One region of the Bradyrhizobium genosp. A genome, then DNA from elsewhere that is predicted to be linked to it. Evidence: predicted binding sites of a transcription regulator. Region 1 holds the regulator's gene; each other region holds the start of a gene.
The links. Region 1 encodes LexA, which represses DNA repair genes until DNA is damaged. Its sites were predicted from a motif close to TGTTCNNNNTGTGTTCNG; they were not measured.
Positions count from the first base shown of each region.

Region 2: uvrA (excinuclease ABC subunit UvrA) is a predicted target of LexA. The motif match lies at 4,528-4,545, and genes of this name have one in related genera.
Region 3: ACP2YP_RS06930 (nucleoid-associated protein) is a predicted target of LexA. The motif match lies at 8,381-8,398, and genes of this name have one in related genera.

Region 1 is NZ_CP188196.1:4,631,759-4,642,275, reverse strand. It holds gene ACP2YP_RS21570 (DUF2171 domain-containing protein) at 39-272, shown strand; gene ACP2YP_RS21565 (IS1595 family transposase) at 421-1,395, shown strand; gene ACP2YP_RS21560 (ATP-dependent Clp protease proteolytic subunit) at 1,547-2,128, shown strand; gene ACP2YP_RS21555 (hypothetical protein) at 2,105-2,275, opposite strand; gene ACP2YP_RS21550 (hypothetical protein) at 2,274-2,867, shown strand; gene ACP2YP_RS21545 (ComEC/Rec2 family competence protein) at 3,250-5,535, shown strand; gene ACP2YP_RS21540 (hypothetical protein) at 5,546-5,980, opposite strand; gene ACP2YP_RS21535 (hypothetical protein) at 6,172-6,375, opposite strand; gene lexA (transcriptional repressor LexA) at 6,553-7,254, opposite strand; gene glp (gephyrin-like molybdotransferase Glp) at 7,432-8,643, opposite strand; gene ACP2YP_RS21520 (LuxR C-terminal-related transcriptional regulator) at 8,747-8,941, opposite strand; gene ACP2YP_RS21515 (hypothetical protein) at 8,971-9,186, opposite strand; gene ACP2YP_RS21510 (HAD family hydrolase) at 9,325-9,951, opposite strand; gene ACP2YP_RS21505 (alpha-hydroxy acid oxidase) at 9,967-10,517, opposite strand, start outside.
Region 2 is NZ_CP188196.1:4,520,893-4,531,409, forward strand. It holds gene ACP2YP_RS20985 (DUF2306 domain-containing protein) at 163-561, opposite strand; gene ACP2YP_RS20990 (single-stranded DNA-binding protein) at 760-1,257, opposite strand; gene ACP2YP_RS20995 (outer membrane protein) at 1,692-2,471, shown strand; gene ACP2YP_RS21000 (outer membrane protein) at 2,711-3,394, shown strand; gene ACP2YP_RS21005 (outer membrane protein) at 3,551-4,303, shown strand; gene uvrA (excinuclease ABC subunit UvrA) at 4,642-7,623, shown strand; gene ACP2YP_RS21015 (hypothetical protein) at 7,679-8,002, shown strand; gene ACP2YP_RS21020 (DUF5615 family PIN-like protein) at 8,009-8,344, opposite strand; gene ACP2YP_RS21025 (DUF433 domain-containing protein) at 8,346-8,573, opposite strand; gene ACP2YP_RS21030 (HAD-IA family hydrolase) at 8,651-9,301, shown strand; gene ACP2YP_RS21035 (hypothetical protein) at 9,298-9,522, opposite strand; gene ACP2YP_RS21040 (DUF1217 domain-containing protein) at 10,503-10,517, shown strand, end outside.
Region 3 is NZ_CP188196.1:1,492,544-1,503,060, forward strand. It holds gene ACP2YP_RS06900 (PAS domain S-box protein) at 1-3,445, opposite strand, end outside; gene ACP2YP_RS06905 (phasin family protein) at 3,761-4,138, shown strand; gene ACP2YP_RS06910 (phasin) at 4,485-4,919, shown strand; tRNA gene ACP2YP_RS06915 (tRNA-His) at 5,114-5,190, shown strand; gene ACP2YP_RS06920 (hypothetical protein) at 5,357-5,779, shown strand; gene ACP2YP_RS06925 (hypothetical protein) at 5,928-7,196, opposite strand; gene ACP2YP_RS06930 (nucleoid-associated protein) at 7,321-8,370, opposite strand; gene ACP2YP_RS06935 (Fic family protein) at 8,694-10,241, shown strand.

The sequences.
Region 1 (10,517 bases):
CCCGGCGCGTTGTGTGGGTCCCCAATCAAGGATCCCCCATGCAAAACATCGCAGAGCATATGGAAGTCATCGGTGCCGACGGCGTCCATGTCGGCACCGTCGACAAGGTCGAAGGCAACCGCATCAAGCTGACCAAGAAGGACAGCGGCGAGGGCAGCCACAAGGGCCACCACCATTTCATCGACAAGGGCCTCGTCGCCGGTGTCGAGGGCAACAAGGTCCGACTGTCGGCCAAGGCGGATGTCGCCGTGACGATGGAAGAGGAAAAGTAGGGCTGCGGCCCCTTCGTTCCTGATCCGTACCGCTATTCGGCCGGGGATTATATACTTGACACCACAAGGTACTGGGTATAGTTTCCTTGACGTGGATCACGAACGAACCGTGTCCGAGGAACAGACAGTGCCCGCAGCCAAACCGCCCATCAAGAACGCCAGCTTCAATGCTCCTCACTTCCAGAACGTCGAGGCTGCGCGGACCTATCTTGAAGCCCTCCGCTGGGGCACTGATCGCGTTTGCCCGCACTGCGGCGTCGTCAATGGCTCCTATGCCACCAAGAAGCCCGGCGTCTACCGCTGTGCCTCCAAGGAGTGCCGTAAGGACTTCTCCGTCACCACCAAGAGCGTGATGGAAAGCAGCCACATCAAGCTCAACGTCTGGCTACAGGCGTTCTACCTAATGGCATCGAGCAAGAAGGGCGTCAGCTCGCACCAACTCCACCGCACCTTGGGCATCACCTATAAGTCCGCCTGGTTCCTCTCGCATCGCATCCGTGAGGCAATGCGCGCTGGCGGCCTGCTCCCCCCGATGGGCGGCGGCGGCAAGCCGGTTGAAGTGGACGAAACGTTCTATGGCTTCCTTGAGGGCCAGCCCAAGAAGGGCCGCCTCGCTTGGTCGAACAAGAACGTCATTCTTACGCTTGTGGAGCGCGGCGGCTCAGCCCGCAGCTTCCATATCGATGGAACGCGCACTGGCGACATCATGCCCATCATCCGCGCCAATCTCAGCCGTGAGGCGCACCTGATGACGGACGAAGCGCCGTCCTACAAAATCATTTCCAACATCGAGGGCCTGAGCCACGACACCGTGACGCATAGCAAGGATCAGTATGCCCGCTATCGCAACACGGTGACTGACAAGCTGCGCGACGACGGCAAGCCGATTGTCGTTACCACCACCATCAGCACCAACACCGTCGAGGGCTATTATTCGATCTTCAAGCGCGGCATGAAGGGCGTCTATCAGCACTGCTCAGAGAAGCACCTTCACCGCTATCTTTCAGAATTCGATTTCCGCTATAGCAACCGCGTTGCGCTCGGCATCGAGGACGGGGAACGTGCGGACCTTGCCATCAAAGGCGCGGCTGGCAAGCGTCTGACGTATCGACAAACTAACTGAGCGGGACTTTAAGCGATTGGCCCGGCGCTTCCTGCGCTGGCGAGCCAATCGTTATCCCCAGCCCAAGCCTAGGCCGCGATTCGTCAAATACTGGCGGACGCGCTAGGTTGTGCCCTCTATTTTTCGCAACCGCATTCATTCGAGAGACAACATGACCGATACTGCCGAACCCCAAGCGGCTCAGCCGCCTAATGAAGTCTACGGCATCTTCGCCGGTCCTATCGATCAGGCCGCCGTAAGTCGAGTTGGCAATGCTGCCGCCGTTACCACCAACAATAGGATCACACACGTTCATTTGGCATTCCAGACCGCCGGCGGCACCGTGGCCGACGGAGTCGCCCTCTACAATATATTTCGCTCTTTCCCCATCCCATTGACGCTCTACAGCATCGGAAGCGTACAGTCGGCCGGAGTAATTGCCTTCCTTGGCGCGGCAAACAGGGTTTCCAGTTCGCTCGCTACTTTTATGATTCATAGGACAACCTCACCGGCTATTGGAGCAACGTCAGATCGCCTTGAAGCCATGACGCAAAGTGTCTTGAAAGATGATGCTAGAACCGAAGCAATTTTCACAGCGTCAAATCTGAACCTAACAAAAAAGCAAAAAGAAACGCATCGTTTCGCAGACCTATGGTTCACGGCTGAGGAAGCTGCGAAAGCAGGCCTTATTCAGAGCATCAAGGAATTCGGCCCGCCGAAAGGTGTACAGTTATTCTTTCTTGGCCCTACGTGATTCATTTTTCTTCGGCTTCACCTTCGGCTTTTCCTTCAACGGCTCATGAGGCGTTTTCAGCGCGCCACGTAGCGCAGCCTCGAAACGCTCTTGCGCTTCTTTTTCGTCGTATTGGCCCGTTTCCTTTGTCGATTTGGAGTCATTCATGATGTTGATGCCATGCTTTGAGATTCCAAACCAAGCCAACGAAGAGGGCAGAATTATCGGGCTAATCCTGGTTGGATACGGCGAACTCGAAACCACCCTCTTGGCGTGCCTTGTCGGGGCAGAATATCAGCTCGATACTCCTGTCAGGAGCCTCTTCAAAGATACGAACGCGGAACGCCGCGTCAAGGAAGCGAAGAGGCTACTTCTACCGGATTACGCAAAGGCCGGGCTAGAGGCGGACCTAAAAGAAGCTATCAGCGATCTCAATTGGTGCCGAAAGACGCGCAACCAATATGCCCATTGCCAATGGGGCTGGACGCAGCTGGATGGGCTTTTCTTCGTCAACCTTGAGCAATTGGCTACTCAACCAGCATTGATTACTAACTTAATGGCAAATCCCTTGTATTTGGATCTGCCCTTGCTCCAAGCACAACTCGAATTCTGCGCCTATGTCCGCCAATGCTTCATGTATCTGAGCGAGGCTTATAAATCATGGGATCGGGCTCAGTCGGGGGCTCCACGGTCCACCCCGATCGTCTCAAAGCCGTCAAAAAGAACGCGGCCCCAGAGGCATAATCTTCGGCCTCGATAGATTTCCCGCACTCTATGCCGACCTCGACCGCGGCATGATGGAAGGCAGTATCGGGCAGCCGGCGCCACTGCCGGTCAAAAACGAAAGCGATGTCCATGCCACCAGTCCGGCCGAATACCGCAAGCGGATGCGCGCGCGGATAGTAGCCGTGCCTAAGCTCTGGCTCCTCTACTGCCAGAGCGTCCGTCACAAGGGCGGCAGCATAGTTGGGATCAATCTCGGGCGCGCCAGCGTTCGGCACCGAAGCACCGTCCGCAGGCTCGGAACTACATTCCGCGGGATGTGGTGTCAAGTATATAATCCCCATTCGGCCGCCTGCACGTTCCGGTAGCCTCTGGACCCGTCGCGTATCGCAGGGTTGCTAAGGCAGGGTTGCTAAGGAATGGCGGAGCCGGGCCGGCCACAGCGTGCCTCGCAGGGTATCGCCGGGACTTGGCCGACGACCGGCCGGGCCGCGCCTGCCGGCGGCTTTGTGCCGGCGGGCTTTGGCGTTTGGCCCGCGATCTTAGGGACGCTGCGCGAATGGGCAAAGGCCGAAGCCGGCGCCGGGCGACTGTTTCCCTGGGTACCGATCGCCTTCGGCTGCGGCATCGCGCTCTACTTTGCCGCCGATCATGAGCCGGTGCTGTGGGTCGTTGCCCCGATGGCGGTGGCGCTGGCGTTCGGGGCGGTGTTGTTGCGGCGGAGCCGGTGGTTTGCGCCGGCGATCATGATCGCGGCGGTGGCAGCCGGTTTTGCCATGCCGACGTGGAAGACGACGCGCATCGCGCACAATGTGCTCGCAAAGCCGCTTTATTCGGTGTCGCTGTCGGGTTTCGTCGAGACCCGCGACATCCGCGAACGCACCGATCGCTTCGTGCTGCGCGTCACCGCGATGGAGGCGCAACGCAGCGACGTGAAGCTCGAGCGTGTCCGCCTCTCCGTGCGCAAGGGCACGGCGCCGGACGTCGGCAGCTTCGTCCAGTTGAAGGCGCGGCTGATGCCGCCGCTCGCGCCGCTGCGGCCGGGCAGCTACGATTTCTCGCGCGACATGTTCTTCCAGGGTATCGGCGCCTCCGGTTTTGTGATGGGCGCAATCAGTGCGACCGCGCCGCCCGATGCCGGCGGCCTGCAGCTGCGCTATGCGGCGGTCATGCAGGGCCTGCGCGATGCCATCGACGCGCGCATCCGCGCCACGCTCGATGGCGACAACCGCGCGATCGCGACTGCGCTTTTGACCGGCCGCCGCGATGCGATCACCACGCCCGTCAACGACGCGATGTTCATCTCCGGCCTCGGCCATGTTCTGTCGATCTCCGGTTACCATATGGCCGTCGTCGCCGGCGTCGTCTTCTTCGCGGTTCGCGCGCTGCTGGCGCTGATCCCCGGGCTGGCGGTCGGCTTCGCAATCAAGAAATGGTCGGCCGCAGCGGCACTGGTCGCGTCGGCGTTCTATCTGCTGCTCTCGGGCGCGGAGGTCGCGACCCAAAGGTCGTTCTTCATGACCGCCGTGGTGCTGATCGCGGTGATGGTCGATCGCCGCGCGATCACATTCCGCACGCTGGCGGTGGCGGCGTTGATCGTGCTTGCGGTCGCGCCTGAGGCGCTGGTGCATCCGAGCTTCCAGATGTCGTTCGCGGCGACGCTCGGGCTCGTGGCGCTGGTGCAAATCGGCATGCCGAACCTGTTTGCCTCGCCCGATCATTCGACGACCGCGCGCATCGCGCTCTGGGGCGGCCGCGAGATCGCGATGTTGTTCATGGCCTCGATGATCGCGGGGTTTGCGACCACGCCCTATGCCGCCTTTCATTTCCACCGCGTGACGCCCTACGGCGTGCTTGCCAATCTCGGCGCGATGCCGGTGGTGTCGGCGCTGGTGATGCCAGCTGGACTGCTGGGATTGCTCGCGGCCCCGTTCGGGCTCGACAGTGTGTTCTGGTGGCTGATGGGAATCGGGATCGACTGGATGGTGGCGGTGTCACGCTGGGTCGCCGCGTTGCCCGGCGCGATCGGCCATGTCGGCGCCTTTGGCATTGCGCCGCTGATCGGTGCGAGCCTCGGCCTGGTCCTGATGGGCCTGCTGCGCACGCCCCTGCGCTGGTCGGGCGCCTTCGTACTCATGGCGGCAACCGTCTGGGGTCTGTCGGTCCGGCAGCCCGACATTCTTATCGCCGGTGACGGCCGGAGCGTCGCAGTGCGGGGCAGGGACGGGCAGCTGCATCTGATGAGGACCAACAAGGACAATTTCCTGATCAAGGAGTGGCTCGCGGCGGACGCGGACCCGCGCGATCCCGCCAGCGCCTCATTCAGTGACGGCGTGTCGTGCGACGAGTCCGGTTGCGTCACGCCGCTCGCCGACGGCCGGATGATTGCGCAGGCGCTACGCATCGACGCGCTGAGCGACGATTGCAGCCGCGCGGCACTGGTGGTGACCGCAAGGCCCGCGCCACCGGATTGTGGTGCGATGGTGGTCGATCGGCTGCGTCTCGCGCGCCAAGGCGCGCTGGCGCTGACGCAGCGTGGCGACGGTTTTACGATTGCGTCGGTGAAAGCGAGGGGCGCAAACCGCCCCTGGTCGCCGGCGGCGGCCGGCGATGGAGATTTCGAACTGACCCTCATGCCGCGGTCCGCAACTCCGCGCGTCCGGGATGCAACACCGTCGGAAGCCGATCTTCAGGCCGAGGACTGAGACCGACCCTTTAGCCGATCGGCAGACGCGGGGACGTCGAGTGGCTGTCGGCGATGACCTGCGGCTTGTGCTCGCGCTCGCCAAGCGGCTGGGTCACGGGCAGCTGCAGCACGGTTGCACGCTGACCTTCGACGAGCTGCGTCACCAGGACGTATTTGCCGTCGGGAAATTCGATCGCGTCGTGATGACGATCGGGAATGTGCGGATCGACCTTGCCGAACTTGCCGACGCGCGAGTTGACGGTGCGCGTCCAGATCCAGCGATTGTCGTAGCGGACGTTGTCGGCGAAGGCGAGCTCCGTTCCCGGCAGCAGGCAGACTGCAACGGACATGTCGGCCTCGGAGGCGAAGCCGCGCGTCGAGGTGCCGCGGAACGTTGTCGTGACGATCGTCTCGCCAACCTCTGCGGGACGCGTCGCGACGGCATGCAGGCTATAGTCACACATCGGGTGCTCCTCAATCAGGATAGAGCACCGCGCCCCTTCTGAGGCGCAGGCCTCTATCAGAGTGGAAGTTAGCAAGCGTCTGCTTGGTTGTGGGCAAATCTGCGGCTTGGATCCGCAAGCCACCATCACAATATCTTTTTCAAATATGCGAGGAACAAAGCCTGCTCCTGTGCATTTGGAGAGCCGTTCGGTCAACGGCCTGCGGGCGCTGACCAGCCCGAATACTGCCAGGCCGGCTGTGTCGGCTGCGTGACGGCGTTGCGGGCATCGCGGAATTGCTCGCTCGTTGCCTGCGACGCTTTGCGGGCGTGGTGCTGCTTTTGTGCAGCGAAGCCTTGCGACGCTGATGCTGCGATCAGCGCCGTTGCTATAGTGCTCAATGCGATTTTGCGCATGGTGGTCTCCTCGGTCTCTCAAAGGCCGGCGAAGCGATGCGTGCTTCGTTGTGGCGTGCCGAGGATGTAGGGCTGAAGAGGGGGCCGGATAATCTGTGCAAAACCAGAAAGACTATCCAGCCGGAGCGGACAATCGTCCGCTCCTATCGTTGATGGCGGTCGTCGATTGCGACGCGCTCAGTACTTCCGGTACAGCCCGATCAGCTTGCCCTGGATCTTGACCCGGTTGGGCGGCAGGATACGGACCTCATAGGCAGCATTCGCCGGCTCGAGCGCAATCGAGGCGCCGCGGCGACGGAAACGCTTCAACGTCGCTTCTTCGTCGTCGATCAGGGCGACCACGATGTCGCCGGTGTCGGCGCTCTCGTTGCGCTGGATCAGCGCCATGTCGCCGTCGAGAATGCCGGCCTCCACCATGGAGTCGCCACGCACTTCGAGCGCGTAGTGCTCGCCCGAGCCGAGCATGTCGGGCGGGACGCTGATGGTGTGGCTGCGGGTCTGCAACGCCTCGATCGGCGTACCAGCCGCGATCCGGCCCATCACGGGCACTGCGACGGGACGCTCACCCTCCTCGGCGAGTGGGCTCGAGGTCGTGCGCACCTTGCCGAGATTGCCTTCGATGACGCTCGGCGTGAAGCCGCGGCGGGTGCCGGCGGCGGCCTGAAGTTCGGGCAGCTTGATCACCTCGATCGCGCGGGCGCGGTTGGGCAGGCGGCGGATGAAGCCGCGCTCTTCGAGCGCCGTGATCAGGCGATGGATGCCCGATTTCGAGCGCAGATCGAGCGCGTCCTTCATCTCGTCGAAGGAGGGCGGCACGCCGCTTTCCTTCAGGCGCTCGCTGATGAACCGCAGGAGCTCGTATTGTTTGCGCGTTAACATCTCGACCAAAGTCCCCCGGTTGATGTCGTTCGATTCCGAGACCGCTGAATTCAGCAATAAGCCGCTCCACGCTCGAAACAAATCATGAACGGACACTATATGTTCGATACATGTTCCGCAACTGCTTAATTTACCGTGAACGCGACAAAGTTCGCGGAACGGTTGCGAACGATGCGCTCAGACGGGCAGTCGCAGCACCTCGCAGGGCGCTCCCGCTTCGGCCTTCGGTGCGAACGGTGTGCGCACGAGAAGTGCCTGTGCCGCAGCGAGATTCGCAAGCAGCGAGGAGTCCTGGTGATTGACGGGAAGGGCGATCAGCGTGCCGTCATCACGCACATCGAGGCGGGCGCGCAGATAATCCTCGCGCTGGTCATTGGCGCCGACGTCGCGGCCGAGCACGGCGCGTTCGCGTCGATGATGAACCACGGAACGGCCCGACAACGCGCGAATCAGCGGCACCATGAACAGGAAGCCGCAAACGTAGGATGACACGGGATTGCCGGGCAGGCCGATCACGCGCATCGCCCCGAGCTGCCCGTTCATCATCGGCTTGCCCGGCCGCATCGCGATCTTCCAGAACGCCATCGAGGTGCCTTCGTCGCGGAGCGCCTGTTGCACCAGATCGTGGTCGCCGACCGAGGCACCGCCCGTCGTAATCAGGATGTCGGCGCCGGAGTCGCGCGCGCGGCGGATGCCGGCGGTGGTGGCGGCAAGCGTGTCGGTGGCAACTCCGAGGTCGATGGTGTCAGCACCCTCGCTGCGGGCGAGCGCGTGCAGGGCGTAGCCGTTGGAATAAACGATCTGGCCATGGCCGGGCGTGGTGCCCGGCATCACCAACTCGTCGCCGGTAGCGAGAATCGCGACCTTTGGACGGCGGCGGACCGCAAGCTGCGGGTGATTCATGCCGGCGGCGAGCGCGAGGTCGCGCTCGGTCAGCCGGGCGCCCTTGCGCAGCAGCACGTCACCCTCGGAGAAGTCGATGCCGGCCGGGCGGATGTGCCGCCCGGTGACGGCTGCCTCCTTGATCGCGATGCGCTTGCCATCGGCGACGGTGTCCTCCTGGATCACGACCGCATCGGCGCCGTCGGGAACGACGCCACCGGTGAAGATCCGTACGGCTTCGCCGGCGCCGACAGTTCCTGCAAACGGACGGCCGGCGGCGACCTCGCCGATGACGTTGAGCTGCGTATCAATCTTGGCCGCATCGGCCGCGCGCACGGCATAGCCATCCATCGCCGACATCGCCTGCGGCGGCTGTGTGCGCCGCGAAGCGACGTCGCGCGCGAGCACGCGATGGAAGGCCTCGTCGAGCGCGACCGATTCCTCAGGTAGCGGCTCCGCACCCGCGAGCACGGCAGCAAGCGCATCGGAGACCGGCATCAGGGCCACGGGTGAAAGCTCCTGCTTGGGCAACACAAGGATCAGGTTGCAGCAAGCGTTCTAGCCGAGCGCGCGCGCCGAGGCAAAATGGATAAGAGGGCGCTGAGGCCAGCTATTTCTGCCACAACAACCGCGCCAGCTCGGCCTGCCGGCTCACGCCGGTCTCATCAAAAATCTTCGACAGGTGGCTGCGCGCGGTTCCGTCGGTGACGCTGAGCCGCCCGGCGGCGTCCCTGCGGTCACCGCCCTTGACGATATCGAGGGCGAAGAGAGCTTCGGCGCGGGTGAGACCGCAGCGCTCGCGCAAGCAGTTTCGCCGAGGCGCCGGGCCGAGCATCACGACGGGTCTATCGGATTTCCCCTTGCCGAGTTTCTGTCTTCGGCGACATCAGGCGCCTTGGGGCCCTGATCCTTGTCGGGCATCGGATCGGCCTGAGATTTCAGATCAGCCGCCTTGCTCATCAGCTTGGCGGACAGCTCGGAATCCGAGGTAGTCCTGGCGAATTTGACCAGCAGGGAGGCCTGCTTGGTGAGGTAGGTTTTGCCCAACACGATGACACGTCCGTTCGTAGAAGTCCCAACGGACTCTAAGAGTCCGGAGGCGGGCATTCCGTTCCCGGAACTCTGTACAAAAATGCACAAAGTGTTTTGGTTCCTCATTTCCGGGTGTAATTGTTCCGGAATCGGCGGTCAGATCCCCAGCGCCTTCAATGCGATGCCGACGTCGCGGGGCGAGGTGACATGCACCGTCATCAGCCCGCGGGCGCGGGCGCCTTCGACGTTCTCGGCGAGGTCATCGAAGAACACGATCCGGTTCGCGGGCACCCCCATCGCGGCGACGACATGGTCGAAGGCTTCCGCATCAGGTTTGCGCAGGCCGATGCTGGAGGAGAGATACAGCTCGCGGAAATGGCTGAGCAGATCGGCATATTCTTTCGAGAAATGGTCGACATGCGGTCGGTTGGTGTTGGAGAAGGCATAGAGCGGCATCTGCTTCGCCGCGCGCGGCAGCAATTCCGCGATGTGAGGCATCTCGCCGGCGAAGATCGCGTTCCACCCCTCCAGGAATTGCGCATCCGAAATTCCGATGCCAAGCGATGCGCGCAGCGACTGGAAATAGTCCTGGTCGCTGATCTTGCCGACCTCGTGCAGCCGGTAAGCCTCGCTGTCACGCTCATAGCGCGTCACGATGGCTTCGGGCTTGAGGCCTGCATGTCCCGCCCAGCAGGCGATCGCCTTGGAGAAATCGATGTCGAGCACCACGCGCCCGAGATCGAACAGAAGCGCGTCCGCGCTGCCGGGAGAGAGCGATGTCATTGCGTCCTGTTCTCGTCAGTATCGATAGGGCTCATGGTCGAACAGCGGGAATGCGCTGAACACACTCGGCGCATTGGTCGCAGTGGCCTGGTGCAAGCAGGATTTGTCGACCTCGGCGAACGAGGTGGCGCCCAGCAGGCCGAGGCAGCGCAGCACCTCGTCCTCGAGCAGCTCGAGCATCCGCGTCACGCCGGTCTCGCCGGCCGCCGCCAGGGCCCAGCATTGCAGCCGGCCGATGCCGACGAGGTCGGCGCCCGCCGCGATCGCCTTGACGATGTCCGTGCCGCGGCAGATCCCGCCATCGACCATGATCTTGGCGCGGCCCTTCACGGCGTCAACGATCTCCGGCAACACATGCATGGCGCCGCGGCCGTGATCGAGCTGGCGGCCGCCGTGATTGGAGACGTAGATCCACTCGACCCCGTGATCGACCGCGATCTGCGCGTCCTCGGCGGTGGCGATGCCCTTGAGGATCAGCGGTATCCTGAACTTGTCCTTGACCATCTTCACGGTCCGCCACTCCAGCCCCTTCTGAAAATCGCCGCCAGTGGCGCGCAGGCGGCTTT
Region 2 (10,517 bases), 110 kb from region 1:
AATCCGGTGAAATTTTATCTGGGAATCATATAGCGCATCGGGGCCCTGATAACCACCCTTGCAAGCCCTTGGGAAGCGGTTTTTCCGTTTGTTTTTCCAGAGACTTACGCGCTTCTCGCCACCGTCGTCAACAGCACCGGAACGAGCCACCCGGAACGCCCGTTATGCCCCGAAAAACACCTGGTGCATGATGCACCCGGGCACCAGCGTGAACAGTCCCGCCACCACCAAGGCACCGGTGAAGAGCAAGATCATGATGCGACGGTGATCGGTCACGCGATGCGTGTGCGCCCGCCACACCGCCAGCGGCAGCATCACCAGCGTGAAGATCGACAGGAGGTGGATCGGGCTGAACGGCCCGACCAGCCGGATCTGGTGGATCCAGAATGACGAGGCCGCCACCACGCCCATTAGCGCCACCCAGATCCAGCCAATCGTACGGTGCGGCAGCGTGCCCTTTGGCGCGGCGAACTGGACAAGGCCGAGCACGAAAGCCGCCATCGCCGCGAAGGCGTGCAACGGGATCTCGGGAGCGGCGTCAAGCAGTGGCGCGAGGCTCATGTGAGGCGTCCTCTGGTCGGAACCGACCATGTGAATGGGATTAACATAAAGTTAATACCATTCACATCGCGACTCGTCAAAGGCTTGAGGCAGCACATGATGCCAGCCCGGAAAAACCGAGCTTCACCAGTCAATTGGTAAGGAGTCCTGCCGCTTTACGCGAGCACGGCAAAGTCCCGACTGAGCGCCCGCCCCGGCTCAGAACGGGATGTCGTCGTCCATGTCGTTGTTGCGGCCACCGGTGCCCGCGGCCACGACACGGCGCGGCGCGCTGCTGACGGGACCGGAGGAGCCGAAATCGCCGCCCGGCTCGTCGCCGAAGCTGCCGCCTCCCCCGCCACCACCGCGGCCGTCGAGCATTGTCAGCGTCGAGTTGAAGCCCTGGAGCACGACCTCGGTGGAGTACTTCTCCACGCCGCTCTGATCGGTCCATTTGCGGGTCTGGAGCGCGCCCTCGATGTAAACCTTGGCGCCCTTCTTCAGATACTGCTCGGCGACCTTGCAGAGACCTTCATTGAAGATCACGACGCGATGCCACTCAGTCTTTTCCTTGCGCTCGCCGCTATTCTTGTCACGCCAGGTCTCCGAGGTGGCGATGCTCAGATTCGCGATCGGCCGCCCGTCCTGGGTGCGGCGGATTTCCGGATCCTTGCCGAGATTTCCAACCAGAATGACTTTGTTGACGCTTCCCGCCATCGCCGCTCTCCACTCCAAATGCCACTGAATTTCGAAAAGGCGCGCCCGCGCTGCCTGTTGGGCCGACCCTATACGCTTACGAGCACTGATCAGCCTGCCACGCCCTCGGTTATCCCCACATATAGCATCGGGCGAACATTTGTTCCAGATTTGTTCCCGCCGAAATTCAAACTGCCGGCGGTTGCGAGCGGTCGCGCGTGCCACTCTTCACGCTACGATGAATAGGAACCTGACGGGGCCAGTCCGATCTAGAGAAAAGCGCTTAACATTCATCAAGTTAAGGCATGCGAGTTAGCCCGCGAGTGTTGCATTCCGGAGACGGACTTTACGTCCAAGTGAGGCTACGATGACCTCGGAATTTAATTCTTATGGGCGTCGCGCCTGATTGACCGCCTCGGGGGACTTCTGAAGCGGACGACACTGGGGAGACTGCAATGAAGAAAGTTCTATTCAGCACAATTGGTATCGTTGCGTTTGGCCTGTCCGCTCCCGCGAGCGCGGCGGATCTTGCCGCCCGTCCTTACACCAAGGCGCCTGCGCCGATGATCGCCACCATCTACGACTGGAGCGGCTTCTACATCGGCATCAACGGCGGCGGCGGATCGACCCACAAATGCTGGGACTTTGTCACTCCCGTAACCGGCGTTTTGGTCCGCGAGGGTTGTCACAACGCCACCGGCGGCACGGTCGGTGGTCAGGTCGGTTATCGCTGGCAATCCGCCAATTGGGTCTTCGGTCTCGAAGGCCAGGGCAACTGGGCTGACTTCTCCGGCGACAATGTCAGCACGACCTTTATCGGCACGGGCCTTCGCGATCGGTCCAAGATCAATTCGTTCGGTTTGATCACCGGTCAGGTCGGTTACGCCTGGAACAACGTGCTGGTCTACGTGAAGGGCGGCGGCGCGGTCGTGAGTGACCGCTACCGGAGCTACGACGTCGTCACCGGCCTTGAGTTCGACCGGGCCAATGAGACCCGTTGGGGCGGTACCGTGGGCGCAGGCGTCGAAATCGGATTCGCGCCGAACTGGACGGTCGGCTTCGAGTACGATCACCTCTTCCTCGGCAACCGCACCCTTGGCTTCACCGGTTCTGGCAACTTCCTGATCGCCCCAGCCGGCGCCGCCACACGCTCTGAGCGCATCGGCCAGGACGTCGATATCGGCCTGATCCGCGTGAACTATCGCTTTGGCGGCCCCGTTATCGCAAAATACTGATATCCGTCTGGACTCATTCGAGAATCGAAGGCCGGCCTCGCGCCGGCCTTTTTGTTGCGGGTTCCCGATGGGAATCATAGGTCAGCGAGTGTTACATTTTGCGTCCGTTGTGACTTTCCGGAGACACAACTTGCGGCTTCAATGGTGTAAGCACGTCATCAGTTGGACCACAGCGTCCGATGTCCTTCTGAACGCACGGAAGGCACAAAAACAGAAACTGGGACTGGGATTTGTTGAATATGAAGAAGATTTTCTTGGCTTCGGCCTGTCTGCTCGCCGTCACTGGCGCCGCTTCGGCTGCCGATCTGGCGGCTCGCCCCTACACCAAGGCTCCGGTGGCCGTGGCTTCGGTCTACAACTGGACCGGCTTCTACCTCGGTATCGTCGGCGGCGGCGCTTGGGAAGCCGCCTCTGGTGACCCGAAGATGAAGGGTGGCTTCGTCGGCGGCACCGCCGGCTACAACTGGCAGACCGGCAACGTCGTGTTCGGCATTGAGGCCGATGGTTCCTGGGCTGACGTCAACGCCTCGATGACCGCTTCGGTTCTCGGTATTCCAGTCACCACCAGCTCTAAGACCGACGCGCTCGGCACCGTGCGCGGCCGCATCGGCTGGGCCGTCAACAACGTCCTGTTCTATGGCACTGGCGGCTACGCCTGGATAGACAACAAGATCAGCGTCAGCACGCTCGGCGTGACCCTCTCCGACAGCAAGTGGCACTCCGGCTGGACCGTTGGCGCCGGCGTCGAGGCGTTCTTCGCGCCGCAGTGGTCGGTCAAGGGCGAGTACCTCTATCGCAGCCTCAGCAGCCAGACCTATTTCGGTGGCATCGGCGTTCCCGTGGCTTCCGGCACGGTCAACTTCCACACCGTGCAGGTCGGCGTGAACTATCACTTCAACGGTCCGGTCGTCGCCAAGTACTAAGTCAATTACCGAGCTACGTCTCAACGCCATCGCGTTACGAAAGGCCGGCCTTGTGCCGGCCTTTTTGTTTTCGCGGTCCGTCGTGCCGAACCGTCAAGGAATCGTAGGGCGCGCAGATGGCGCTCGCGAATTGCTTGGGCGAGTTGGGGATCTGACATGAAGACGTTGGCGCTGGCCGCGGTCGGCTTGTTCGCACTCGGCGCAGCCGCGCCGGCCGGTGCCGCGGACCTCCCGCTCTATAAGGCGCCGGTGGTGCCGGCTTCCGTCCTCGAATGGACCGGCGTCTACGGCGGCATCAATGGCGGCGGCGGTCTCGGCCATGCCTGCTGGAGCGTTGTTGCCGCCGGCGGTGTTCCGATCAATCCGGCCGTCAGCGAAGGCTGCCACAATGCCAGCGGCGGCACGGTCGGTGCCCAGCTCGGCTATCGCTGGCAGAAGACGCATTGGGTTCTCGGCGTGGAAGGCCAGGGCAACTGGGCCGACTTCAAAGGCAACAATGTCAGCCTGGTGCACGCGCCTCTGAACAACCGGACCAGTATCGACAGCTTTGGTCTGTTCACCGGCCAGCTCGGCTACACCGTGAACAGCCTGCTGTTCTACGGCAAGGCCGGCGCCGCTGTCGCGCACGACAAATACGACGAGTTCATTCCGGGCGTCGGCGTCGTGTCCAACACGCTCAGCCAGACCCGCTGGGGCTACAGCGCGGGCTTCGGCGTGGAATACGCCTTTGCGGAGAACTGGTCGGTCGGCGGTGAGTACGACCATTTGTTCCTCGGCCATCACGGCGGCGATCTCGCCAGCGCCATCCTCGTTCCGCCGGGACGCACCGAGCGGATTGGCCAGGATGTCGATATCGGGCTGATCCGCGTCAACTACCGCTGGGGCGGCCCGGTCGTCGCCAAATACTGAGCCAGCTACGAACTCCAGAGGACTCCCTCCAAGGTCCTCCCCATCTGCGGATTCCCCAAGGTCTGCAGTCAAAGGTGAACGAAGGGCCGGCATCGCGCTGGCCCTTCGCTTGTTCCGGACGATGCAGCTGCTGCCAGACCTGCTGCCAAGACCCCTGCTGCCAAGTCCCGCCAGCGCGCCAACAATCCGTTGACGATTCGCAAGTCCCTCTGGAAATCCGTCTCCGTTCTTCCTACGTTCGCCGACAACCCCATCGGCGCCGATCCCGGTTCCGGGCGAAGCGCGCCTTGTACGTTGGCGCGATCGCGCACCTTTGGGATTCCTTGAGGGCAACTCGGATGGATGAAGTGATCAAGGCGAAGCGCCAACAGCAGAACGCGGGCTCGAGCCTGCGCGCAATTACGATCCGCGGCGCGCGCGAGCACAACCTCAAGAACATCGACGTCGAGATTCCCCGCGACAAGCTCGTGGTGTTCACGGGGCTATCAGGCTCCGGCAAATCCTCGCTCGCCTTCGACACCATCTACGCGGAAGGCCAGCGCCGCTATGTCGAGTCGCTCTCGGCCTATGCCCGCCAGTTCCTGGAGATGATGCAGAAGCCCGATGTCGACCAGATCGACGGCCTCTCGCCGGCAATCTCGATCGAGCAGAAGACGACGTCGAAGAACCCGCGCTCCACCGTCGGCACGGTGACGGAGATCTACGACTACATGCGCCTGCTCTGGGCGCGCGTCGGCGTGCCCTATTCGCCAGCCACGGGACTTCCGATCGAGAGCCAGACCGTCTCGCAGATGGTCGACCGCGTGCTCGCGCTGCCCGAAGGCACGCGCCTCTATCTGCTTGCGCCGGTCGTGCGCGGCCGCAAGGGCGAGTATCGCAAGGAGCTCGCCGAATGGCTCAAGAAGGGCTTTCAGCGCGTCAAGATCGACGGCACCTTCCATGAGCTTGCGGAAGCGCCGACGCTCGACAAGAAATTCCCGCACGACATCGACGTCGTCGTCGACCGCATCGTGGTGCGCGCGGACATCGGCCAGCGCCTCGCCGAAAGTTTTGAGACCGCGCTGAAGCTCGCCGAGGGCCTCGCCGTGGTCGAATTCGCCGACGCGGCGGCGACGGCTGCGCCTGTCGAGGAGAAGAAGAAGACCGCAAAAATCCATGACAAGAGCGGCCCCGAGCGGATCCTGTTCTCGGAAAAGTTCGCCTGTCCGGTGTCCGGCTTCACCATCCCCGAGGTCGAGCCGCGGCTGTTCTCGTTCAACAACCCCTATGGCGCGTGCCCGGCCTGCGGCGGCCTCGGCGTCGAGCAGCATGTCGACGAAGACCTCGTCATCCCCGACAAGGAGCTCGCGATCGGCAAGGGCGCGATCGCGCCCTGGGCCAAATCGTCGTCGCCCTATTACACGCAGACGCTGACCGCGCTCGGCAAGCACTACAAGTTCACGCTGACCACCAAGTGGAAGGATCTGCCGAAGAAGACGAGAGACGCGATCCTCCATGGCTCCGGCGAGGACGAGATCAAGTTCTCCTACGAGGACGGCGTCCGTTCCTACGACACCAAGAAGCCGTTCGAGGGCGTCATCACCAACATCAACCGCCGCTACCGCGAAACCGAGAGCGAGTGGGCGCGCGAGGAGCTGGCGAAATATTTCCACGACGTGCCCTGCGGCGCCTGCAACGGTTTCCGGCTGAAGCCCGAGGCGCTCTGCGTCAAAATCGGCGGCAAGCATATCGGCGAGATCTCGGAGCTGTCGGTCAAGAACGCCGGCGCGTGGTTCGAGACCGTACCGGAGGCGCTGAACGCGCAGCAGAACGAGATTGCCGGGCGCATCCTCAAGGAAATCCGTGAGCGCCTCACCTTCCTGCTCGACGTCGGCCTCAACTATCTCACCCTCTCCCGCTCCTCCGGCACGCTGTCCGGCGGCGAGAGCCAGCGCATCCGCCTGGCCTCGCAGATCGGCTCGGGCCTGACGGGCGTGCTCTACGTGCTGGACGAGCCTTCGATCGGTCTGCACCAGCGCGATAACGCGCGCCTGCTCGACACCCTCAAGCGGCTTCGCGACCTCGGCAACACCGTGATCGTGGTCGAGCATGACGAGGACGCCATTCTGCTGGCCGACCACGTGCTCGACATCGGCCCCGGCGCCGGCATGCATGGCGGCAACATCATCGCCGAAGGCACGCCCGCCGAGATCATGCGCAACCCGAAATCGCTCACCGGCAAATATCTCACCGGCGAGCTCGAGGTCGAGGTGCCGGAGCGGCGTCCGCCGAACCATCGCCGCACCATCAAGGTGGTGAACGCCCGCGGCAATAACCTCAAGAACGTCACGGCGGAGATTCCGCTCGGCCTGTTCACCGCGGTCACCGGCGTGTCGGGCGGCGGCAAGTCGACGCTCCTGATCGACACGCTCTACAAGGCCATCGCGCGCAAGCTGAACAACGCCAGCGAAGGCGCCGCCCCGCACGACCGCATCGAGGGTCTCGAGCATATCGACAAGATCATCGACATCGACCAGTCGCCAATCGGCCGCACGCCGCGCTCCAACCCCGCGACCTATACCGGCGCCTTCACGCCGATCCGCGAGTGGTTCGCCGGCCTGCCCGAAGCCAAGGCGCGCGGCTACGAGCCCGGCCGCTTCTCCTTCAACGTCAAGGGCGGCCGCTGCGAGGCCTGCCAGGGCGACGGCGTCATCAAGATCGAGATGCACTTCCTGCCCGACGTCTACGTCACCTGCGACGTCTGCAAGGGCAAGCGCTACAACCGCGAGACGCTGGAGGTCCTGTTCAAGGGCAAGAGCATCGCCGACGTGCTCGACATGACCGTCGAGGAAGCCGCCGAGTTCTTCAAGGCGGTGCCGCGCGTGCGCGAGACCTTCCAGACCCTGCACCGCGTCGGCCTCGACTATATCCATGTCGGCCAGCAGGCCACGACCCTGTCGGGCGGTGAAGCCCAGCGCGTCAAGCTGGCCAAGGAGCTGTCCAAGCGCGCCACCGGCCGCACGCTCTACATCCTGGACGAGCCGACCACCGGCCTGCACTTCCACGACGTCAAGAAGCTCCTGGAGGTGCTGCACGAGCTGGTCGCGCAGGGCAACACGGTCGTCGTCATCGAGCACAATCTCGAAGTCATCAAGACCGCAGACTGGGTCATCGACCTCGGCCCCGAAGGCGGCGACGGCGGCGGCGAGATCGTCGCCTGGGGCCCGCCGGAAGACATCGTGAAGGCGCAGCGGAGCTATACCGGCAAGTTCCTGGAGCCGGTGCTGAAGAAGGCAAGGAAGCCGAAGCGCGGGCGCGCGGCGAGCGAGGCGGCCGAATAAAGGTTCGATGGTCTCGTCCGTGGGACTTTCGGGACTAAACCTGCGAGTGTCCACGATGCCCGGCCGAGCCTATACACTCTTCCGCAACGCCATCCTCGCCGAACAGCAAGTGACCTGCGTCTACGAGGGCCGCCATCGCGAGCTTTGCCCGCATATCATCGGCACCAACAGAAGCGGTGAGGAGGCCGTGCTCGCCTGGCAATTTGCCGGCGAAAGCAGCGGACCGTTGCCGCAATGGCGATGCCTGAAGCTGGCCAATGTCAGCGCCGCCCGGGCACGCGATGGCCGCTGGCATGAGGGTGGCTCGCATCGAACCTCCCAGACTTGCGTCAGCAACATCGATCTCGACATCAATGTTCACGTGCGCAAGCTGCGGTGAGTCCTGCTAACTGCCCACGAATTCAATAACCGCCTCGCCCCGCGCGACGGCTTCAACAATTTGCGGCATGACGCCCAGAAACTGGCGGATCAGCGCCCGATTGTCGATATTGCCGACCCGGACCCAAAGCACAATCGGTCCCTGACGCTTTGCGGCGCGCAGCAGAGAGAAATCACGATCCTTGGTGACGAGAACGGCTGATCGAGAAATAGCCTCGCTCCAGATCGTCCCATCGGTCGCATTCGCCATCCCGACCTCGGCGACATGGGTCGCATCGTATCCGGCTCGACGCATAGCTTCCGCGAGTGCTGGTGGCAGCTGGGCATCGATCAGGTAAAGCAAGCTATTTCGCCGCTATGATCGGATGGTCGACCTGACGGGCAGCATAGGCGAGCACCGCGTCGATATCGGTCTCTTCCAGGTACGGATAATCTTCGAGAATGCTCTCGCGCGACTGCCCCGCGGACAACAGTCCCAGGACGTCGGCAACCGTGATGCGCAGGTCGCGAATGCACGGGCGTCCATGCATTCGCTGCGGGTCGACCGTAATCCTTGCCAGTAGCTCCGACATCTGCCACCTCTTCGCAGGTAACATAGCATCTCCGACTGCATCTGTCAGCGTATCGCCCGCGGTGCCCACTCTCCTCCATGCCCTACCTCCTCGCCATCTTCGACCTCGACGGTACGCTGGTCGACAGCTTCCCCTGGTTCCTGCGCACCATCAACGATGTCGCTGATCGCTTTGGCTTTCGCCACGTGCGGGATGAGGATGTCGAGGGGCTGCGGCATGCCTCGACGCGCGAGATCCTCAGCCGACTCGAGGTGCCCGTGTGGAAGCTGCCGGCGATTGCGCGGCATGCGCGGCGGCTGAAGGGAGACGCGGCGGCGGAGATTTCGCTGTTTGCGGGCGCCGAAGCGATGTTGCGGACGCTGGCCGAGAACGGCGTGCAGCTCGCGCTGGTGACGTCGGACAGCGAGGTCAATGCGCGGCAAAAGCTCGGCGAAGCCGCCGCACTGTTCTCGCATTTCGACTGCGCTGCCTCGTTGTTCGGCAAGCCCGCGAAATTCCGCCGCGCTATCCGGCGCGCAGGCGTGGACGCCGACCGTGTGATCGCGATCGGCGACGAGATTCGCGATATCGAAGCGGCGCGCGCGGTGGGTATCGCGTGTGGAGCGGTCAGTTGGGGCTATGCGGCGCCGGCCGCGCTGCGAGCGCGCGGCCCCGACCTCGTGTTCGAGCGCATCGGCGACATCGCACCGGCCTTGCTGAGCGGCGTCAGGGATTCAACCCCAGCCTAGCTGCCGGCGGACGCCTCGTGCTTCTCCAATGACAGCGCGATCCGCTCCAGGAATCCGTTCATCCGACGGGTCTCGGCGACCTGCTGCTCGTAGAGTTCAATCATGGTCGTGCCGGACGATCCGCGTGCCTGCATTCCGTGCCGCCGCGAAAACCAGAACCACAGGGCGATCAGCACCAGGAATGGCACCCAGGATACCGCAAGCTCGACCCATCTATCCATTACGAAAATCTCCCAATCGCCCGTATGTCCGGCGCCAATCTCTTCTGGATAGAGCATCTGTCGGCGGGGCGCGACATCCGGTTCGAAGGCGCGCCGCCGCCCTCGACCCGGCCGGCGGCTTGCGCTGCGGGCTCGCGCCACCCACCACCTGTTGCGTTAACCGGCGGGCGAAACACCCACGACAAGGTCAACCACCGCCGGCAAAGATATTTCTCTTTATTCGAATTTCGGATTAACGTATAAGAAACCATCCCAACCGGTCCGAGGGGCGTATCGCGATCGTCACGACACGCGGGTGGGATGTGGTGGGCGCGGGCTGCGTCGGCGCGAAGGTGGTTGCAGGGCGGGTCACTCCGTGAGCGATCATCTCGCGCACACGACCGGTGCAGTCCGCGTACGGCAAAATCGTGTGGTCCTGGCGCCCGGGGTCTGTGCGCCAAGTCTTGCGGTGATGCGTGTGGCCCAACCGGGCGCGCGCGTCAGCGATCTACAAGGCGACGGGGGCAATAGTGCATCGCTCCCCGGGGAGAGCGCGACATAAGCCGTCAAACCACTGCGCAGGGAAGGCCGGATGTTTGGCTTCACCTGTATGCCGCTGTGCAATCGCTTCCAGCGCAATTGCGCACAGCGGACCGCGGGTGCCAGCCGGCACCCGGCCTTCCCTGCGCCCTCGGCACTTTCGAGGGCGGCAACTGCCGCAAAGCTCGGACACAACGTGCCGCGAGGACGTGAAAGCGTGTCCGCGATTGCAGATGCCAATGGGGCGATGAATCTTACGCACGTCTTGCTTGCGGGAGGCTTGCCGGAGAGATCCATACGATGCGGCGCTTGGACGCAAGCGACACCTAAAGTTGTCGCCCAGAATCGCAGCAATGAATTGTAACAATGTTTCTGTCTGCTGGCATGAGGCCAGCCCCTGCCTTGCGACCCGGCAATGATTGACGGACGTCCAGGACCCGCCGAGCCTTCAGGAGTTCCCCATGGTGTCCACCTAT
Region 3 (10,517 bases), 3.1 Mb from region 1:
TCTTGATGTTGAACTGGGCGCGGTTGGCTTCGACCAGCGCCTTGGTCAGCGACAGGCTGAGCGCGGAATTGTCCGAAGCGTCGCCGGGCGGCGGCATGCGGAACGGCTCCATCGCGGCTGCGACCTCCTTTTCGCTCAGGCCATGGCCGGTGTCGCGGATGCGCAGCGCGATCTCGCCGCGATCGTTCAGCGCGGTCGAGACGATGACCTGGCCGCCGGCGCTCGCCAGCCGGATCGAGTTCGAGATCAAATTCATGGTGACCTGGCGCAGCGCGCGTGCATCCGCCGTCACCTGCGGCAGCGCGTGCGCGAGCGAGGTGCGGATGATGATGCGCTCGCGATTGGCCTGCGGCTGCATCACGGTGACGCAGGCTTCCACGAGGTCGTTGAGGTTGAGGTTGGCGAAATTCAGATCGAGCTTGCCGGTCTCGATCCGCGACAGCTCCAGCAAATCGTCGATGATGGTGATCACGCGCTCGCCGGAGGCGCGGATGTCCTTCATGTACTCGCCATAGCGCTCGTTGCCGAGCGCGCCAAAACGCTCGGAGATCATCACCTCGGCAAAGCCGATGATGGCGTTGAGCGGGGTGCGGATCTCGTGGCTGATCCGCGCCAGCATGTCGGCCTTGGCGTTGGCGGCGCCGTCGACCAGACGTCGCGCCTGCGTCAGCTCGCTCTCGCCCTTCTTGCTGTGCGAGAGATCGCGGAACACGGCGAAGAAGTTCGGGCCGTCGGGCCGGGTGCGGCCCATGATCATGGCGAGCGGAAGCACGCCGCCCTTCTTCTCGCGGCCCAGCACCTCGCGGCCGTGGTCGAGCAGGCTCGCGATGTCCTGGCTCTTGAGGCTTTCGAGATAGTCGACGACGATCTGCTGGCTCTCGGGCGCGAACAGCGTCAGCAAATTCTGCTGCATCAGCGTTTCGCCGTCATAGCCGAACAGCGCCTCCGCGCTGCGGTTGCAGGCGTGGATGTTGCCTTCGGCATTGAACATCACGATGCCCTCGGCCGTGGTGTCGAGGATCGCGGCGAGATCTTCCGCGTCGGCGTCGCCGGCCTCTAACTCAGCCTCGGGCTCCGGCAGATCGGGGATCACCACCACCGGCTCCGCCATCAAAGGCGCAGCGACGACAGGCGCGGCCACGACAGGTGCAGAATTGGGCAGCGCGCAGATCAGCGCATGCGCACTGGCGCCGTCCCAGTCGATCGTGTGCAGATGCGCTTCCGTGGTCGCGAGCGGCTGCTCGCCATTGGCGATCGTAGCGCTGATCGTCACCGGCGTGCCGGCCTGCGACGTGCTGCTGGCGGCGGAGACGCCCGGCTCGACATAGAGCGCATCCAACCCGCCGGCCTCTTCGAGCGCGGCGAGGCTGGCACAGCCCATGCGCGAGAGGAAGGCGGGATTGGCGTAGAGCAGGCGATCGAACCGGTAGATCAGCATGCCGGTCGGCACCAGATCGAGCAGCGCGCGGTCGCGCGTGCTGTGGCCGTGCGCGGGCGGCGCGGCGGGCTCGCTCAGCCATTCGGCTGCCGCCGGCGGCGCCCCAGGCTCTGATATCACGGGCTGCTCCGGCGTCGGTGCTTCCTGCGTGATCTCGTCTGCCGGCGGCTCGGCCGCAGCGGAGGCAATCGACTCGCGCTGGCGTTCGAGCCGCTCGGACAATTGCCGCGCGAGCTCGTTGAACGCGCTGTTCTCGACCGGCGTCAGCGTCGGCGATCTCAGATCACCGGCTGATCTCTGATCACCGGGGGCGCGGAACGGCACGACATTCGGAGGCGTTTCCACTGGCGTTTCCGGATCGGTTGGGTGTGAATTCGCTTCGGTGATGGGTGCGGGCAGTTCGGCGGCAGGCTCAATTGTGGGCTCAGGCTCGGGAGGCGGCGGCTCGACGACCGGCGGAGGCGGCGCCTCCGCCTCGACCTTGGCCTCCGGTTCGGGATCAGGCTCGACCACATCGGCTGAATGGCGCTGCGCGGTGCGCGGCTCGGCAAACAGCTCGTAGCGGCGGAGCGCATCGAGCCGGTTGAGGCCGTCGAGATCGCGGCAGACGCCAAAGCCCTTGAAGCCCGCAAAGTTGCGCTCGCGGTCGTAGACCGGAAGCCCAGCCAACTCGACCGGCAGATGCTCGCCGCCATCGGCCGGCCAGTTCACGGTGATGCCGGCCCAGGTGTCGTGGCTCGCCAGTGCCTGCGCGACGCGCCCCTCGGGATCGAGCGCAAACTCGTCGGCGATCTCGCGCCAGGGCCGGCCGAAAGCGGCCGCGGTGTGCGCACCGATCAGGCGGATGAACTCGTCCGAGCCGAGCACAAACCGCCCCTCCGCATCCATCTGCCACAGGAAACGCAGCGGATGCTGGCGCGGTGTGTCAGCATGTGCGGACCGCGTCTCCGCGTGTCCAGGCGGCTCGACCATGATGGCCGTGATCGGCGCGGGTTGCGGCGGCACGATGGCTATGGGCGGGTTTTCAACCGGTGTTTCCGGCGCTGTGTCCGCGATCGTTTCCTGGACAGGCTGTCCGGCCGCTTCTTTCACGGCGTCCTGGATCGGGACGATCTCGGTCGCCTCGTGTGGGGTCGGCTCAGGCGCAGCGGCGGCCGTTTCGGCCGGCGCCGGCGTCTCGTCCAAGTCGGCAAAGGCATCGAACAGGTCGATCCCGGCGGCGGGTTCGTTCGCCGGCGTCTCGACGGCCCGCGGCGCGGGCTCGACCGGCGCTGGCGGAGCAGGGGCCAGCGTCACGTCAGGCGCCACTTTAGCCGCAGCAACCGGCGTACTTTCAGCGGCAGGCACAGCCTGCGTAGCCGCAGGCTCGATCAGCGCGACCAGACCGACATCGGCACCGGTGCCGACCCGTTGCAGCACCATCTTGCCGATGCCGATCGGCAATTCGACGCGGCCTCGCGTGAGCGCATCGCTGCGCGCCTGTTCGAGGCCGGCCTCGCCAAGATTGCGAAAGCCACTCAAGGGGCGGGCCGCCTCGCTCGCGCCGATGAACAGGCCGTCGGGTGCGAACGCCGCCATCGGCACCGTCGCGCCGTCGACCAGCCGAAGCAGCCGCTCCACCAGCGGCATGGTGCGCGCGCCCGCATCCATCGCGGTGACGAGCACGGCTTCGCGGCCATCGGTAAAGGAGAGCCGCGCGCAGCCGCAGGTCATCAGCGTGCCGAGTGCGGCGCCAAAACCGCGCAGCCGCTCCAGCCTGACCGCGCCGTTCGCCGGCAGCTGGCGGGCGAGCCGGGTGACCTGGCGGCGATGGCCGTCGGCGGGTCCGAATGTCTTCTGGGCGAGAGCTGCCGCATTGGCCGCGCCGAAGAATTTTGCGCCGACCGCATTGGCCCACAGCACGCGGCTGCCATCGAGCGACCAGAGCCACGCCGGCAGCGGAGAGGTCGCATGCACGGACAGCCTGGGATCGCCGACGCCTCGCAACTGGAAATCCGAACTCGTCATCCGACCGGCTTTAAATCTCGCTGTCACGCGTCACGTTGGAAGCTGCCGGGAATGGCAGCCTTAAGAAAGGGTTAGTATCGCCCGTGGCCGCGGGCAGGTCCACGGCCCGACCTTAACGAGCGCGTCCTAAAGCCGCGATAACCTTAATGTGGCTGAACCCGCAAGCCGCAGCTGGGTTGCATCCGCAGGATTCGCGCAGGGCCGGCGTCATACCGGCAATACCGTCGCCGGTTACCCTCGGCCCGGGCGGGGCGGAACGGCCGAAACGGCCGGCAAAACCAGCAAGACATGACAGGCAAGGAAAGAGGAGTAGCCATGACCGACCAGGCACATTTCGAGCTCCCGCCGGAGATGCGCAACATGGCGGAATCGAGCTTCAAGCAAGCCCGCGAGGCCTTCGAAAAGCTTCTCGCCAACGCCCAGGCCGCCGCCGGCTCGGTGGAGGAGCACGGCGCGACCATGCGCAGCGGCGCCAGGGATCTCAGCACCAAGGCGCTGTCCTTTGCCGAGGCCAATGTGCAGGCCTCGCTGAACTACGCCCAGTCGCTGGTGCACGCCAAGGACCTCTCCGAGGTGATGCGGCTGCACGGCGAGTACGTCCAGGCCCAGATGAAGGCCCTGGCCGATCAGGCCAGCGAAATGGGCCAAATCGTCCACCGCGCCGCGATGGATGCGACCAAGGCGAAGCATTGAAGCCTGATGGCATGAGCCCCGACGCGCGCCTCAACGACGGTGCGTTCCCTCCCCCGCAAGGGTGGAGGGAACGGATAGTGTGTCGCCCCCTCAACCCCCGGTTCCCCACTCCGGGAACCTCATCCTCACGGAGATTAAATTTCGCAACGCACCCCCGGACCCGCGTTGCGCTGCACAATGTTGACATGTTAGGCAGGAATAGTACTGGGCGCTGGACGAGCCATCTCGTTTGTTTTGCGTTTCCAGTCTTTCGTACCCGCCAATTCGCAAGAAGAAATGGCCCCGATCGGGTCGGCGGGCGCGCCAGAAGGCTCACTCCATTTTACTTTTATCGTGAGGGACAACCATGACAGGTGCGACTGATCCGTTTTCTGCCTCGATCATTCCGTTCGAGGTCCCCGAGCAGATGCGTGCGTTCGCCGAAAAGGGCGTGTCGCAGGCCCGCGAGAACTACGCCAAATTCAAGGACGCCGCCGAAACCCACAATGGCACCGTCGAGGCCGTGTTCGCCTCGGCCAGCAAGGGCGCCAGCGAGTACACCGCCAAGCTGATGGAGTTCATGAAGGCCAACACCACGGCCCAGCTGGACTTCGCCCACGAGCTGCTCGGCACCAAATCGCCGACCGATGCCTTCCAGCTCTGGACCGGCCACGCCAAGACCCAGCTCGAGACCTTCCAGGCCCAGGCCAAGGAGCTCGCCGAGCTCACCCAGCGCGTCGCCGCCGAGACCGCCGAGCCGATCAAGGCCAGCGCCGCGAAGTTCGCGCCGCCCGCCGCCTGAACGGATCGGCTTTGAATTGATTAAGAAACCCGGGCCCCGCGGCCCGGGTTTTGTCTTGGAAATTACGTTGCTTAAGACGGCGATTATCGGGTTTTGCGGCCTTGCCAAAAACGGCCGTTGCACCTAGTTTCCGCCCCGTCCAGCCCCACGGTGACCGGCCTTTTCAAGGTGCCCCCGAGGCGGCTCGCAAGGATGCAGTTGTAGCTCAGTTGGTTAGAGCGCCTGTCTGTGGAACAGGAGGTCGGTGGTTCGAGCCCACCCAACTGTACCAACTAAATCAAACGGTTGGCAAAATCCCCGCAGCTTTTCAATCCCTTGTAGCTACCATATAGCTACCATGACGACGACGGTGATGTTGCCGACGGGTCGTTGAATATCTTCGTCGCTGCTGCGGCTCGAAATGGTCACACGCGAAGCAGCGGCCGCGATCTCGTCCAATGCCGCGAGACGAAATTCGCGCACGGTCGATCAGGCTGCGATGTGCCCGCGCGCAAACTCGGCCGACAGATGGTGCCGCGCAGCGATCTCGTAGAATTCGAGCGCGCGCCGGCTATCTTGGTCGCGACGCTCTGCTTCACTGGAAAGAGCAGGGTAAAGGCGTCATGGTGGTCGTCGACAACACCGATCAGTATAGCGGCCCTAATCAGGATTTCTGTTTCTCGTCGGTTCAACAGATCTCGGATGAGCTCGAGTGCGTCACGCTGATCTCCATGCGAGAGGAGCGTTTTTTCAATTCGAAGATTCATGGCGTGCTCGACGCCTTCCAAAATGCGGGATTCGACATCAGTTCGCCCAGACCAGCTGATGTATTCAGGAAGCGCCTTGAATACACAATCAGTCTGCTAGGGCGTCGCCGTTGAGGGGGCGGTCCGTTCTCTCCGCGAGCTAGATCGGACAGTCTGCAGCGGCAAGATAGCCATCCCACCTGCAACGGAAAATCTGATCTCAGAGGTGGTCAGATCAAGAGACGGTGCAGAGCGACCCGGATTTCCTCTCGTTCCTGGTATCCTACGGCGGCTTAGGCCGAGGTGGCGGAATTGGTGCTGGGCTCGGCGCCACGCCTGTGGCGCCGTTTGAAAGTGAGGGCGTTACATCATGCAGTGTGTGCACGCCTGCAGCAACGAGAGCTCCGATCAACAGGGCGTAGACAACAAACAAAACGCAGCGCGTTTCCCGGTAGTTCTTCATTGCCTGCTCGATCGGCGCTTCAGCGATTTCTTCCCGCTCGCGAACCGAGATGTAACTGTAAAGACTTTGCAGCCAGCTTCGCCGGGAATAGGTCTGACTTGCGAAAAACGCACTGTTGATGCGCCATTGCAGCAAGAAGGACAAGCCTATGAAGATGGCGGCAAAAAAATAGAACAGGGAGGAGATGAGAGGACTGGGCGTCTTGGTCGCGTCGCCTAGGATCTTCAATATGAAAGGCGCTGCCGAGATGGCCAGGTCGCGCCAGAGCGTTGATGCAAGATCCTGGGCTCGCTGTGCCACCTTTTGAGTCTCGTCAATGACGGTCTTGCGGAGATCAGCAAGCGCCTTCAGGGTTTCTCGACTCGATGATTGGACGTGCGCTTCGTACGCAGCTTTGGCAGCCTCTAAGGCTTGCTCCAAGTTCGTGGCGATATCTTGCTGTGGGCGGCTCGCCCGAGCCAGCTCGCCAGCAAAGAGGAGATGACGAGCCTCGATGTCCGTCCCCGAAAGGAAAACCCAGTTCGCGGCTTCAGTGAGCCAAGAACGGGCAACGGGCAGCCCAGGATCATCGGCCCTGATGCGATAGATCGGAGGGGTGGCCGCCGCCTGCAGCCAAACGTTTCCATCCTCGAGCCAGGCGCGAGAGACCAGACCTCCCAACAATCTGCGCGCAGCAACAACTTCCCAAGCTTGGTATACCGGCGATGAAACTGCTGGCGCGGCCAAGAGTATCCACGGATTTAGATCGGTAGCCACTTCACGATCCGGCACGAAGTCACGAACATAACGAGTCGGATCGATTGGTTCAGGCAGGGATTCTGGAGGTCGGATCGACTGGGTCAAATCCCATGAGACGACCTCTAGTCCTCGCGAGCGAAATGACTGAGTGGAATTGAACTCGGCAATCGCTAGGCGCGGGAGAACAGCCCGTTGCGTCAAATAGGCGGGGATGCCGGATTGGAAGATAAAGAAGGCACATCCGCTGGCAGCTGGTTTTTCAAGCGTGATCACCACCTCGCGCGCCGAGTCGAAGATATCACCCGCGACGAGATCGCCGCCGACGGCTGGATTGTAGACTTGCAATGACAAGAAAGGCGGTGGGACATCGTCCGAAAATCCGAGCCAAGCCGCCTGCGCAGAGGCAGTCGGCAGCCGCCCTCGCAACATAAGGGCGCCGGCACGTTCGTCCGCTGTGGCTCCGTTCGCGACTAGCTCACGAACGCGCTCGACCAGTTGTGTTGAGCTCGAAGTCATCGAGTGTGATCATGTCCTTGATGATGATCTCGCCCTTGTCGCGATCGACCGAGACGACTGAAGACGTCAGGCTGACAGGGAATGTCAGTTTGACGCCGCTCGCTGTCTCGACGCGGCGGTTCCTAGGCGCCGCAATCGCATTCTTTTGGAGCACAAACGACTCGCCCGCCATTCCTTCGCGCTTCAGCCTTGCCTTAAAGTCCGTCACCACTGGGCTGTCGTCCGGCAGCGGACCGAAGATGCTCTTCAGCCAACTTTCAGCATTTTCGCCGTCGACGGATCCACCTGACTGGCTTGCATCATAGAGGCGTTGCGCCAGATTTTTCATGGCATCTTGCGGAAGTATGTCTTTGTGCTTTTGTGCAACGTTGCGAGTGACGTCAATAATCGCCTTCGTCAGCTCTTCCTCCGTCCGTTGCCGTCGCACGAGCAGGAACTGCTCGAAATACGCGGCAGGCCGCTGCGGATTCTGGCGGTCGACAACGCAGATTTCGTCCCCCTCTTTGCGCAGCTTGATGAGCGCGGCCTTCTGCAAGGCGTTGCGGTTCTGGACAAAAGTACGCTCGATTTCGCCGAAGGTCGGCTTAGGCTTCCCGGATCGACCGCGACTGACATCGTAGTCATAGCTGAGAACCTTTTCGTCCTCGAACTTCAGAAGTGCAAACAGCCGGCCGCTCGAACAGGACAATGAGAAGATAAGGAAAGCTCCGACCGCGGTGCTGCCACCATGAGCTCCGTTGAATGCAGTCGCCAGCTTCTCGCTCTCCTCCTGGAAGGAGCTCTTGTCGCGGCTGATCCGTGCAAGTTGTGCCTGCACAGGGGCATCCTCCAGAAATTCATAGCGGTTTCCGCTGTTGACCGATCGGACGCGCCCTAGAAAGAAAGGCGCATGTCGGCCGGCGTCGAAGGCTGTCAGTAGTTGAAAGTGTTCCTCTCCTGGGCCGACGATATGGAAGACGCTCTGATCAATGCGCAGGCTTTCGAGTTCCTGCTCCGAGAGGAAGGCCATAAAAGCATCCTAGAACAAAAAGAGAACATAGGCAATGACAGCATGGGTCCAGACCCAATACGATGCATTTGATGAATTAATCCTGCGTTTTGTTTGGCGCTTCCATTGGAATTCCCCTTTCGGAATTTCCCTTTGAAGGATGAGTGATCGGGGAACTCGGCATCTGGCTCCCTTCGGAAAAGCCTGCGAAGGATAATGTGAAGCTTTTTCGTGTATCTTGCTTGCAGAGAGCGTTTTTCGTGACATAAAATGTTGTTGCAACCGGAAGGCCCAAGTGGCGAACCAAATTCACGCGACCGAGAAGGTTTTTCAGGGACCAGCCTATGACAATGCAGTTTTCAGACCCTGTGAGCGTTTTTCATGATCGCAGGCTGCCGGAAGCTGCGACCCCCGCTGGCTACGCAGCATTGATCGATGCTTATGATCTGTCTGTCCCCACGCCACGCCTGCTTTTCGCTATCGGAACAAAGCATCGCATCATCGAGCAAGGGGGATGGCGCGTTTATACGCCGCGCCATGCCCCGGACGCGACCCTTGAGGGACATCTCACGTTCGCTCTCAAGAACGAGGGACTCGACCTTGCAATCCTGAAGCGGCTTTTCCTGGCCGTGAAGGAAAACGAGATTGGGGAAATTGTGAAGCAGAAGCCGACTGGGCTGTACACGCGCCGGATCTGGTTTCTCTACGAGTGGCTGTTGAAGCGCGAACTCGATCTGCCTGCAGCGGACAAGATCTCTTACGTCGACGCGGTCGATACCGAACTTCAATACGCGAGCTCTGGCCAGAATTCGGCGCGCCATCGCGTCCGCAACAATCTGCCAGGAACGCCGGAATTCTGTCCGCTCGTCTTCAAGACGACAGCGCTGACAGAATTCATTGCACGAGACCTCAAGGAGCAGGCTCGCGTTGTGGTGAGTCAGGTTCCGAAAGATCTGCTCGCCCGCACTGCGGCCTTCCTTCTCCTGAAGGACTCAAGGTCGAGCTATGTCATCGAAGGCGAGAGACCGCCTCAGGACCGCATCCAGCGATGGGGCAGGGTCATAGGTGAAGCGGGCCGGGCGCCGCTCGATGAAGCGGAGTTTTTGCGCCTGCAGCGGATCGTGATCGGCGATGAACGGTTCGTAAAGCTGGGCTTTCGTAACGAGGGTGGTTTTGTCGGCGAGCACGACCGCGAGACGCAGAGACCTATTCCGGATCACATCAGCGCGCGTCACGAAGATATCCCCTCCCTCATGCAGGGGCTGATCGCGTTTGATCAAGCAGCGGAAAATGAGCTCGATCCAGTGCTCGCGGCCGCCGTGTTGGCCTTCGGATTTGTCTACATCCATCCGTTCGAGGACGGCAATGGCCGCATTCATCGATATTTGATGCACCATGTTCTGGCGCGGCGCGGATTCAATCCCGCCGGAATCCACTTTCCGGTTTCAGCAGCCATTCTCGACAAGATTGGCGAATACAAGAAGGTGTTGGAAACCTATTCGCACAGGCTACTTCCGTGCGTTGCATGGGAGCCGAGCCCACAGGGTAACGTCAAGGTCCTGAACGACACTCGTGATTTTTACAGCTTCTTTGACGCTACGCCTCACGCCGAGTTTCTGTACGAATGTGTGCAAACGACTATCGAGCAGGATCTTCCGAAGGAAACGCGATTTTTGCGCAGTTTCGATACCTTCCGCGCCGGTATCGAAAAGATGATTGATATGCCGGAGCGCACGCTTAACAATCTTCTTGGATTCTTGCGACAGAACGGAGGACACCTCTCCAAGCGTGCGCGCGAAAACGAATTCTCACAATTGACCACAGATGAGGTCTCAAGGATTGAGGAGCTCTATCAGGCGGCATTTACGCAGGAAATCGGCACCACAGGCTAGTTCTTCCAGATTCAAGGTGAGGGGCTGGATCCTTTTTTCACCGGGCTGTCCAGCCCGGTGAAAAGATAGACCTCTCCTCGAGAGACGGGCGGCGATAAAGGCGCTGCCTCAGCTACTTTTTAGAAACAGGAGGCCACCTTCTTTTTCTCTTCCCGCCTGAATTTCCGAGTAGAGTGTTGTATGCGTCACCCACATCCTGAAGCGCTGGCCAAGCACGCAAAATCGGGGTGGCCACTGACACTTGCATTGCTGTCGCTTTGGCCTCACCAACGGCCG